3 regions of the Paenibacillus sp. IHBB 10380 genome follow, and region 2 is predicted to be linked to each of the others. Evidence: riboswitches for the same ligand, from Rfam matches in the RefSeq annotation. Region 2 holds a riboswitch; each other region holds the start of a gene.
The links. Region 2 has a riboswitch for cobalamin ahead of UB51_RS11275 (1-propanol dehydrogenase PduQ). Riboswitches for the same ligand answer to the same signal wherever they lie in the genome.

Region 1: another riboswitch for cobalamin. It lies ahead of UB51_RS16090 (ABC transporter substrate-binding protein); the one in region 2 lies ahead of UB51_RS11275 (1-propanol dehydrogenase PduQ).
Region 3: another riboswitch for cobalamin. It lies ahead of metE (5-methyltetrahydropteroyltriglutamate--homocysteine S-methyltransferase); the one in region 2 lies ahead of UB51_RS11275 (1-propanol dehydrogenase PduQ).

What each region holds. Positions count from the first base shown of each region.
Region 1 is NZ_CP010976.1:3,598,740-3,602,027, reverse strand. Features, by position in the region: gene cbiB (adenosylcobinamide-phosphate synthase CbiB) at 1-680, shown strand, start outside; gene UB51_RS16095 (histidine phosphatase family protein) at 671-1,288, shown strand; cobalamin riboswitch at 1,436-1,646, shown strand; gene UB51_RS16090 (ABC transporter substrate-binding protein) at 1,832-2,833, shown strand; gene UB51_RS16085 (FecCD family ABC transporter permease) at 2,833-3,288, shown strand, end outside.
Region 2 is NZ_CP010976.1:2,607,736-2,611,023, forward strand. Features, by position in the region: gene UB51_RS11270 (BMC domain-containing protein) at 1-338, opposite strand, end outside; gene UB51_RS11275 (1-propanol dehydrogenase PduQ) at 510-1,655, opposite strand; adenosylcobalamin (AdoCbl) riboswitch at 2,006-2,158, opposite strand; gene UB51_RS11285 (DUF3626 domain-containing protein) at 3,261-3,288, opposite strand, start outside.
Region 3 is NZ_CP010976.1:5,440,377-5,443,664, reverse strand. Features, by position in the region: gene metE (5-methyltetrahydropteroyltriglutamate--homocysteine S-methyltransferase) at 1-1,889, opposite strand, end outside; cobalamin riboswitch at 2,040-2,233, opposite strand; gene UB51_RS24655 (MFS transporter) at 2,434-3,288, shown strand, end outside.

The sequences.
Region 1 (3,288 bases), 990 kb from region 2:
TTGCCATTAAAGGATTAAAAGATGCGGGTATGGAAGTATTCGGTCACCTCAGTCGTGGTGACTTACCTGCTGCTAGACAGGCACTTAGCATGATTGTTGGTCGTGACACGGAACATCTGGAGGAGCCAGAAGTTGTGCGTGGAACGGTGGAGACAGTAGCTGAGAATATCGTAGATGCCATTGTATCTCCTTTATTCTATGCTCTGATTGGTGGAGCTCCCCTTGCTATGGCATATCGAGCAGTGAATACGTTGGATTCAATGGTAGGTTACAAGAATGATAAGTACATGAATTTAGGCTGGGCTTCGGCTAGATTCGATGATATAGCCAACTATATCCCAGCAAGAATAACAGCTATATTACTGATCTTTAGCGCTAGAATAATGCGACTAGATGATAAGAGAGCGTATAGAACTGTAAAGCATGATGCTAGACTCCATCCTAGTCCTAATAGTGGCTATCCAGAATCAGCAGTTGCTGGAGCCTTAGGTATACGAATGGGTGGCGAGAATAGTTACCAAGGGATCGTGTCTTTCAGAGCTTATATGGGAGAAGCTACTCGGGTTATGAATGCTAGTGATATTAAAGCTACAATTAGACTCATGATCCTGACATCTTTGACATTTATAGTTGTAGGTCTACTTCTTATCTGGGTTGTAGGAGGGACATTATGGCAGTGACGTTGGAGCTATTATTGATGCGCCATGGAAAAACACACTGGAATGTGGATAAACGGTACTTAGGGCACAGCGATATAAGTATTACAAGGGAAGCGCGTGCGGAGCTGATCCCCCTGCGAAGACAGCTCATCGGTAGAACGTTTAGTAAAGTAGCCTGTAGTGATCTTAAACGTTGCCAAGAGAGTCTAGCCTTCGTAGCTCCTGAGCTTCTAGACGTTGCCATTTATGATAATCGTTTGAGAGAGATGGACTTTGGAGATTGGGAAGGAAAGACATATGAAGAGTTAAACGGACTCCCTCTGTATTGTGAATGGCTGGATCACCCACAGGCGGTTTTTCCACCAAATGGGGAGGCTTGGGATCTTTTTCAGGCAAGAATCAGGGACTTTCTGAATAGCTTAATCCCATTGACGTTTGAGGATAGGCGAGATCGTACGATCCCATCGGTGTTCGTTGTTACGCATGGTGGGGTGATTAGGCAGCTGATAACGATGAGTGTTCCTCAGCTATCCTTTTGGGATATGTCTGTGGAACCAGGTAGCTTAGTTAGGTTGCTACTTACTTTAGATGATGGATGCTGGACAGGTACTTTGCATAGTGAATATTGAGCTATCCATATTTGTATAGAATGTGAATTATCATATATTTTTGCTCGAGTAGATTGAACCAACAAGGTGAAACAACAAAAACTTGGTTGTAACAGCTATGCTTTTCACCTATAATCAACAGAGATGTGTAGCTTAAACAATAAATTTAATATTGTTGATTCTTAAGGTCCCGAGAGTAAGTTCTCTAACTTGCTGTTCAATCGGGTTAAAAGGGAAGCTGGTGTAAATCCAGTACGGTCCCGCCACTGTGTAACAGGGAATATCCTTATATGTCACTGTTCTGCCCTAAGGTAGAATGGGAAGGCTAGGATATGATTTACCTGTAAGTCAGGAGACCTGCCTTATGAGAAGAATGACGGTCCTTCGTGGAAAGGGTTACGTGTGCAAATAAGTACTTACGGGTGAAAGCTCCAGCTAGAGTACTCTCGACATTTATGAGCAACATAAAGTCTTGTAGACGTAATCCCTGATTCTGTGAACAATGGATCAGGTTTTTTTTGTTGTTATAAGCCAGTCAAGATAGAAAGGGAGATCAGAAATCTTATGAACAAATTAATGAAGTTGTGGACCTCAGGTCTACTTGCACTCGTACTAGCGTTATCACTTGCTGGATGTGGTGCAGACAACAAACAAGCACAGAATGCACCAGCAGTAGAGCAACCTGTAACGACTACGGAACAGCCAGAGGCAACAGAGGAATTGAAAACGGTATATCCATTAACCGTAAAGGATTCAACAGGAGAGTCTTTCACTTTCGCTGAGGCTCCTAAACGTATTGTATCCGTGTCTCCTGCAGAGACGGAGGCGCTATTCGCTATTGGTCTTGATAACGAAATTGTAGGCGTGTCTGATTATGATGATTATCCGGAGGCTGTGGTGTCCAAGCCTAAGATGGGTGGTGTTATGAAGCCGAATGAGGAAGCTATTATTGCATCTGAAGCGGATATCGTATTTACAGGTATTTCAATGAGCGAAGAAGCGGTAAAGAAGCTACGTGATCTTGGAATTCGAATCTTTAAGACAGACCCCAAGACAGTAGATGATATCTTAAGTAATATTGAATTATATGGCCAGATTACGGATCATCAAGCACAAGCTAAAGTGGTGACGGATCACATGAAACAAGAACGTGATGAAGTGATTGAAGCTGTTAAATCTGTTACACCCGAGCAAAAGAAGAAGGTATATGTAGAATTTTCCCCTGGTTGGACCGTAGGTAAGGGAGAATTTATGGATGAGTTGATCACTCTTGCGGGTGGGATTAACGTAGCTTCCGATACAGTAGGTTGGAATAAGATTAGTGAAGAGAAGATTATACAGGATAATCCTGATGTCATTCTGTATTCCAAGAATGTCATTGATGATGTGACTAAAAAGGGTCTGGATGACATGATTAAAGGCCGCAGTGGTTGGGATCAAATAGCGGCTGTGAAGAATGAAGCTATATTCGGATTGGATGATAACTTGCTGAGCCGTCCAGGGCCTAGAGCTACGGCAGGGCTTAAAGAAGTAGCAAAAGCTATCTATCCGGACTTGTTTAAATAATGAGCAAGAAGCTAGCGGGTTATAGCGGAGTAGGGATCATACTGCTAGTGCTAACTTTACTGATCTGTCTCGGAATTGGTTCAGTAAAGCTACCGATTAAAGATATCGTTATGATTTTAGTGCATCAGCTACCATGGATTGGAGATGCTGTGACACCTACTTGGAGCCCCTCTTTTGAACAAATATTGATCAAAGTGCGACTTCCTCGGATTATCCTAGGCATGTTAGTGGGAGCGGCACTGGCTGTAGCGGGTTCTGGATTTCAGGGTGTTCTTAGGAATCCATTAGCCGATCCGTATACCCTTGGGGTATCCTCAGGTGCGGCTGTTGGGGCGTCTGTTCTTATCTTTTTCGGTCTCCAATATTCTCTATTTGGTATATGGACGTTGCCTCTTGTGGCTTTTGTCGCAGGAGTAATTACGTTGTGGGGTGTATTGGCTCTAGCAAGAGAAGGT
Region 2 (3,288 bases):
TTCGCAGCTGAAAATCCGAGAATGTTCTGCAAGCCAAGCAGCACTTCACTAATGGCGGCTTCCACGGATGATACATCCCCCGTAACAACGAGGGAGCCGCTGAAGCGATCGACAAAGCCGATCTGTACGCCGGCCGCCTTAGTCGCGATATCTGCCCCAATAATGGAGGCTTCGCTTGGCGTTATGGTCATAATGCCAATGGCATCTTTTGCATCGGATCCCAGTCCCAGCTTCTTGTAAATATCCTGGTTGGGGTTCGCAATAATATGAGCTAGCGTTACCTGTTTCCCAGGTACATACTCTTGAATGACGCGTTGTTTTTCGTTTTGTTGGTCCATACCATCATCCCATCTCTTTGAAAGAAACACGTAAAATAGCTAAAAAAAATATATAAAGGCCCCTTAAAATTTCACGTGGAATTTTTAAGAAGCCTCTTCGCTTTAACTATTAATTAACACGTCGTTGTGTTGTTTTCATTATATTTATAGATGCAAGCGTTGTCAATACGGTTAGCCTAATTGAAACATTTTGTTCAATATTTCGATGACATCCGCTTCTGTCGGAACACGCGGATTGGTAGCCGTACAACCATCATGCAGAGCACCCTCGGCAATTGCCTCTCTCATCTCTTCTAAAGTGTTCTGATCTACACCACAGTCCCGAAGCGTTTGCGGCATGTGTAATTGTTTCTGAAGCTGCTTGATTACCTGTACTAGACTTCGCACGCCGCTGCGCGCATTGGAAGTCGGTAGCCCCAGGTTCTTGGCAATTTCGGCATATCTTGCAGCCGTCGCATTACTTGCCTCTTTACCGTATCCCGGCTTGTAGTCCGCATTGAATTCTATCACATGTGGCAATAGCAGCGAGTTCATGCGCCCGTGGGCAATCTTGAATTTGGCTCCAGCCACATGCGCAATGCCATGGTTAAGTCCGAGCGAAGTGATGTTGAACGCCATTCCTGCCATGCACGAAGCACTATGCATTTTTTCACGCGCTTCAAGGTCGCCCCCATCCTTGTAGGCTCTTGGCAAATAAGCGAACACCAATTTGATCGCCTTCTCCGCCAAGGCGTCGGAGATATCGTTCGCTTTGGTCGACACATACGCTTCAAGCGCGTGGGTTAACACGTCCATTCCCGTATCGGCGGTAATGAAATCCGGGACGCTCTTGACCAGTTCAGGGTCTAGAATCGCTTCCTCCGGAAGCATGTCATCGGATACAAGCGGGTATTTGATGTTTTTCTTCTTGTCGCTGATGACGGAAAAAGACGTCACTTCCGAGCCGGTTCCGCTGGTTGTCGGAATCGCCACGAACGGAATATCGCGCTGATCCAAGATTTTTTTAGCGAAAATTTTCATCGCCTTGGCCGCATCGATCGCGGAGCCTCCGCCAATAGCAATGATCAGGTCGGCCCGAAACGTCCCAAGCGCCTCCACCCCCTCTGTCACGACTTCTACTGGAGGATCGGGTACAATGTTACTGAAAATGTACTGTTCATTGCTTTCATGCAGCCTTTCGAATAACAGGTTGATCATCCCCGATTTCACCATGAACGGATCCGTGACGATGAAGATCCGCTTGTTCCGCCATTCTGCTAAGCGATTCAGCGCTCCTTGTCCCATATAAATGTCGGTTTTAAAAGAAATTTTGTCCATGTGGGCACCTCCAAGAAATAGTTGGCAACAAAAAAAGAGACCTTTAAAAGAACGAATTCCTTTAAAAGCCTCTTTGCTCGTTATATGTACACGCCATTGTGTAACTAGTAATCATACAGTTGTCTACCACCACTGTACACCTTAATCCTGATAATCGTCAACCGCATTTTGTATAAAAAAGATACACATCGTTGTGTATCATATTCTTCGACATTGAAGAACCTACCCGTTACCTAATGTACATCCTTGTACTTGTTTGGCACCATCGCCAGGCCCTCCCGACATCAGCGTCGGTACCACCTTTATCCATACAAAAAAAGCCTAGAAGGCGAAAATCGTCACACTAGACTTGTAAACCAGCCACTTTCGCCTCGAAATGGTTGGTTTTTCAAAGTTTCCAGGAAAATGACCTGACTTAAGACTGAACATCCAGTCTATCACAGTGGCGGGACCGCGTTGGATTTGCACCAAACTTCCATTACCTGAAACTTTTGTATTGTGGTATGACGTGAATGGGTACCATTCGAAATCATTATAGCATATAGAAATGGGATGGCAATATATAAATTTTGTAACGTTCGTGTCCCCCCTTAAATTAGCTAGTGTACGCCAGCAGTTATGCTAGTTTCGAAGATAACAAAATAGACCGATTTCGAAGGAGATCTATCTATATAGGGCATACGCGAGAAGCTCAGTTATGGCTTATTATGAAGGGCAACAGTTTATGCTACAAGAAAGGAGCTACCCTCATCTTCGCCATTGGCAGCAATAACTTTGTCAGCCACTTCCTTGATCGTCTATCCTTTTCGGATGAATAATCTCTGTTTCACCACTTGGTACAGCAGCCATATAAATAGTGATAGACTTACAATCAATAAATATGTATTAAAATTGAAGTATTGATTATTTATATGAATTGACAGTCCCGTTGTAATTGAATTAATGTATTGCCAATCTATATAACCAAATTTCTCTTCGTATACTTGAGCCAAAAAAATTCGGTATTTCTGATAGCTAGTTAATTGATAGTATACCCCTACAATGTAATGACTCACGATCACTAAAAATATGATAACTATTGTTTTAAAAAGTATCTTCTTGTCCTTAAACATATAGACCCACTGAAATACCAGTATTACAAATAAAATGATCAATGGAACAAACAATAAAATTGCAGGATTTCCATTACCAGAACTACTTCCAGGCGTTGTCGTCATTGAGTTCCCAAAAGTAAATAGCAGTAAGATCACTGCTAGATTAATAAATAAACTTAATTTTGTTTTCATATCTCCTCCTCGATTTAATTAAAGAACATAATGCAGTTGTCTTAGCTAACCTTTTTATTCACGAATCCCCACCATCTTAGATAGCTTATCTTAGTGGATGCGGTTGTCTGCTGATTCATCTTCTCCGAAATTCCCCGGCAGACCAGGAGCTTTAGATGCGTGAATATAGTGTTGTCTACTGTCGATTAGTATTGTTACTATATTAAGAACTATAGGGAAGTTTTTCAATATTTACCAAACTATTAAAATTATTATTAATGGGAGTATGTTTAAAGCACTTACTACTATGTAAATCCAATCTCATTGAGAAAAGAAAGTCTTATAGTTTAAAATTTCGAAGTGGCTTT
Region 3 (3,288 bases), 2.8 Mb from region 2:
AGACGGAAAGCAAGAATGGAATCTTCCAGATAGCTATCCCACTTCTCTTTCTTCAATGGTAGTCCTTCTCGAAGTGCAGGTTCATCGACTTGAATCATCTCAATTCCAGCCTTCTCTAAGGCCTCAACTTCCTCCCTTAATGCCAGTGCAATCTGGAAGGCCACTTCATTACGAGGAAGATCATCACGTACAAAGGACCAGTTCAATATCGTCAATGGACCTGTCAACATCCCTTTTACGGGTTTGTCCGTTAAAGACTGGGCATAGACACTTTCTTTCACGGTCATCGGAGCAATGAACTCCACATCTCCGTAAATAACCGGAGGTTTCACGCAGCGTGAACCATAGGATTGTACCCAACCATTCAACGTAAAGGCAAATCCATTCAATTTCTCGCCGAAGAATTCAACCATATCCGTTCGTTCGAATTCACCATGAACGAGTACGTCTATGCCAATCTCTTCTTGAATTTTAATCCATATTTGAATCTGATCTTGAATGAACTTCTCATATTGCTCGTTACTCCATTCTCCTTTTCGGAAGCTTTGGCGAGCCTTTCTGACCTCTGGTGACTGTGGGAAACTCCCGATTGTCGTTGTCGGCAGGAATGGAAGCTGCCATTTCTCTTGCTGACTAACTTGGCGTTTATTGAAGGCACTCTTTCTTGTCGACGGCTGTGAATCCCTATTCGCAGCAGCTTGTCGAACTTCAACACGATTTCTTGACTGAGACGCATTAAGCGCTTCGACTGCGTTTCTACTATTACTTAGCTTCGCATCTGTACCCTCTTGACCGCTAGCAGCTTGGACAAGAAGAACAATCTCATCTAACTTCTCATCCGCATAAGCTAAAGCCTCTTTTAACACAGGATCTATTGCCGTCTCTGGTTTAGTGCTAACCGGAACATGCAGTAGACTGCAAGAAGGCTGTACCACAATCCGATCATAAGATACGAATTCAGATAGCTCTTTCAACAATTGGAGTGGAGATTCAAGACTTGAACGCCAAATGTTACGTCCGTCAATCAGACCTGCACCAAGTGTTTTTCCTTCTGGGAATCCGAACTTTTTAATCGATTGCAAATTCTGTTCTAGTCCATGAACAAGGTCAAGTCCGAACCCCTGAACTGGAAGCGAGATCACTTCTTCATAATGATCAACTGCTTCAAAATACGTCTGTAGCATGATGTTAAGCTTAGGTGCAGCCGCATGCAACACTGTATAAATATGCTGAACTCTCTCTCTATCTTGTTTCGTTAAAGAAGTCACTAGAATAGGCTCATCGATCTGAATCCACTGCACACCCTCTTGCTCCAGCTCTTGTAGAATCTGGCTATATAGGGGTAGGAACTGCTCAATTAATGCATCCAGTTGATCTGCTGCATATCCTTTAGCAAGCTTCAAGAACGTATACAGACCCACCAATACGGGCTTACCTTCAATACCTAACTTTTCCTTAGCTTCACGATAGGCATGTAGCGGCTGATTCTTAGTCAGAGCTGGAGTAGCTCCATTCAATTCTGGCACAATGTAATGATAGTTCGTATTGAACCATTTCGTCATTTCACATGCCGTCCCATTCTTGTCACCTCTCGCCATCGCGTAATAAGTGGAGACTGGAACAACCCCACCCTCATAATCAAAGCGATCTGGAACAAGACCGAACATAGCAGACGTATCCAGGATGTGATCATAGAATGTGAAATCATTCAAGGGAATGAGATCGATCCCCTTGCTTTGTTGGAGCTTTAAATGGTCTAATCGGATAGATTCTAATTGATGAATCAGATCCTCTTCATTAATCTTACCCGCCCAGAAAGATTCAAGCGTTTTTTTCCATTCGCGGTTCGCGCCAATACGTGGGTACCCTAGATTACTACTCTTTACCATGTCGTTAATGTGCCTCCTCTTATTTCAAATCTCTTTATATGTTCATAGCAAAAAGACATCTTTACCCAACACAAAGAGGATAAAGATGCCTTTTGAATATGCCTGATTTGGCGGCCATCTCTAACACCTTCCTATCTCCCGTAGGTAAACGCAGTGCTGTCAAAATAGGCAGGTCTCCTGGCTCCAGAATCGTAATCCATCTGCTTACCTTCCCGATTATACAATCAGTGGCTATATAGCAGTGACTCCTCTGTTACAGTGGCGGGACCGCGTCGGTATTACACCGAACTTCCCTTTTAAGCTTCAATTCGTTCAACTGAAGCACCTAATTCCACATTATTCAATTTCACAAGCATTCATTACGATGAATATTATACATGCAATTGTATTTTTATTCAACGGTAATGATTATATTTATGATCATACCCCGACATTCAATTACTGTCAACTCAATAGGGATACTTGGATTAAAAAATCATTCCCTTGTCACTACTATAACTGCTAGAATAGTAAGATTAGTTCGTAGAGAGTTAGGGGGAATATCGTGAATTTCATACAACGAATGATGAGAGAATGGAACAGTTTATCTCGTAATATCAAATTATTTTTTCTAGCCAATATCTTATTTCAGATCGGAGGCGGTATGTTCTCCGTATTATATAATCTGTTTATCCAAGGTCTTGGTTATGCGGATGCCATGAATGGAAGGATCATTAGTATTCAGTCCTTAGCTACGGCGCTCATGTTCATTCCTGTCGGACTACTTGGTGACCGAACAAGTCGTAAGCGTCTATTAATTATTGGAGCTCTATTCACCGGTCTTGCTTTCATTGGGCGCTCTTTCCTAGTGACCGAGTTCAATCTACTGTCCTTTGCCGTCTTGACTGGACTATTCACTTCGATATTCCAAGTACTCGCTATACCCTTTCTAGCCGAGAGTGTCCCTGTTTCACAGCGCCTACGGGTTTTTAGCTATTATTCATCCCTTGTGTTAGCTTCACAGGTCATTGGAAGCATGGGTGGTGGGATTCTAGCAGATATGCTTCAAGGTCTTGGGGTGAATCGGGTTTCAAGTTTGCAGATCGTACTAACTACCGGAGGGATCGCTACGTTTGCTGCGTTTATTCCGCTATTACTCATCATTGAGCCATCTAAAGCAGTTAAATCTATCCACGCTACACCCACAGTTGTTCCTCAGACTGTGCCCGTCCGCAATCGCACATTGAAATCTGAATACAAAATCATAGGTCAATTCGCCTTAGTACAGCTCATCATTGGAATTGGTTCTGGACTCGTCATTCCCTATTTGAATCTGTATTTCACCAATCGTTTCGCCGTCTCGCTTAGCACCGTGGGTCTACTCATCTCATTAGGACAAATTATGACGATTGTATCTATG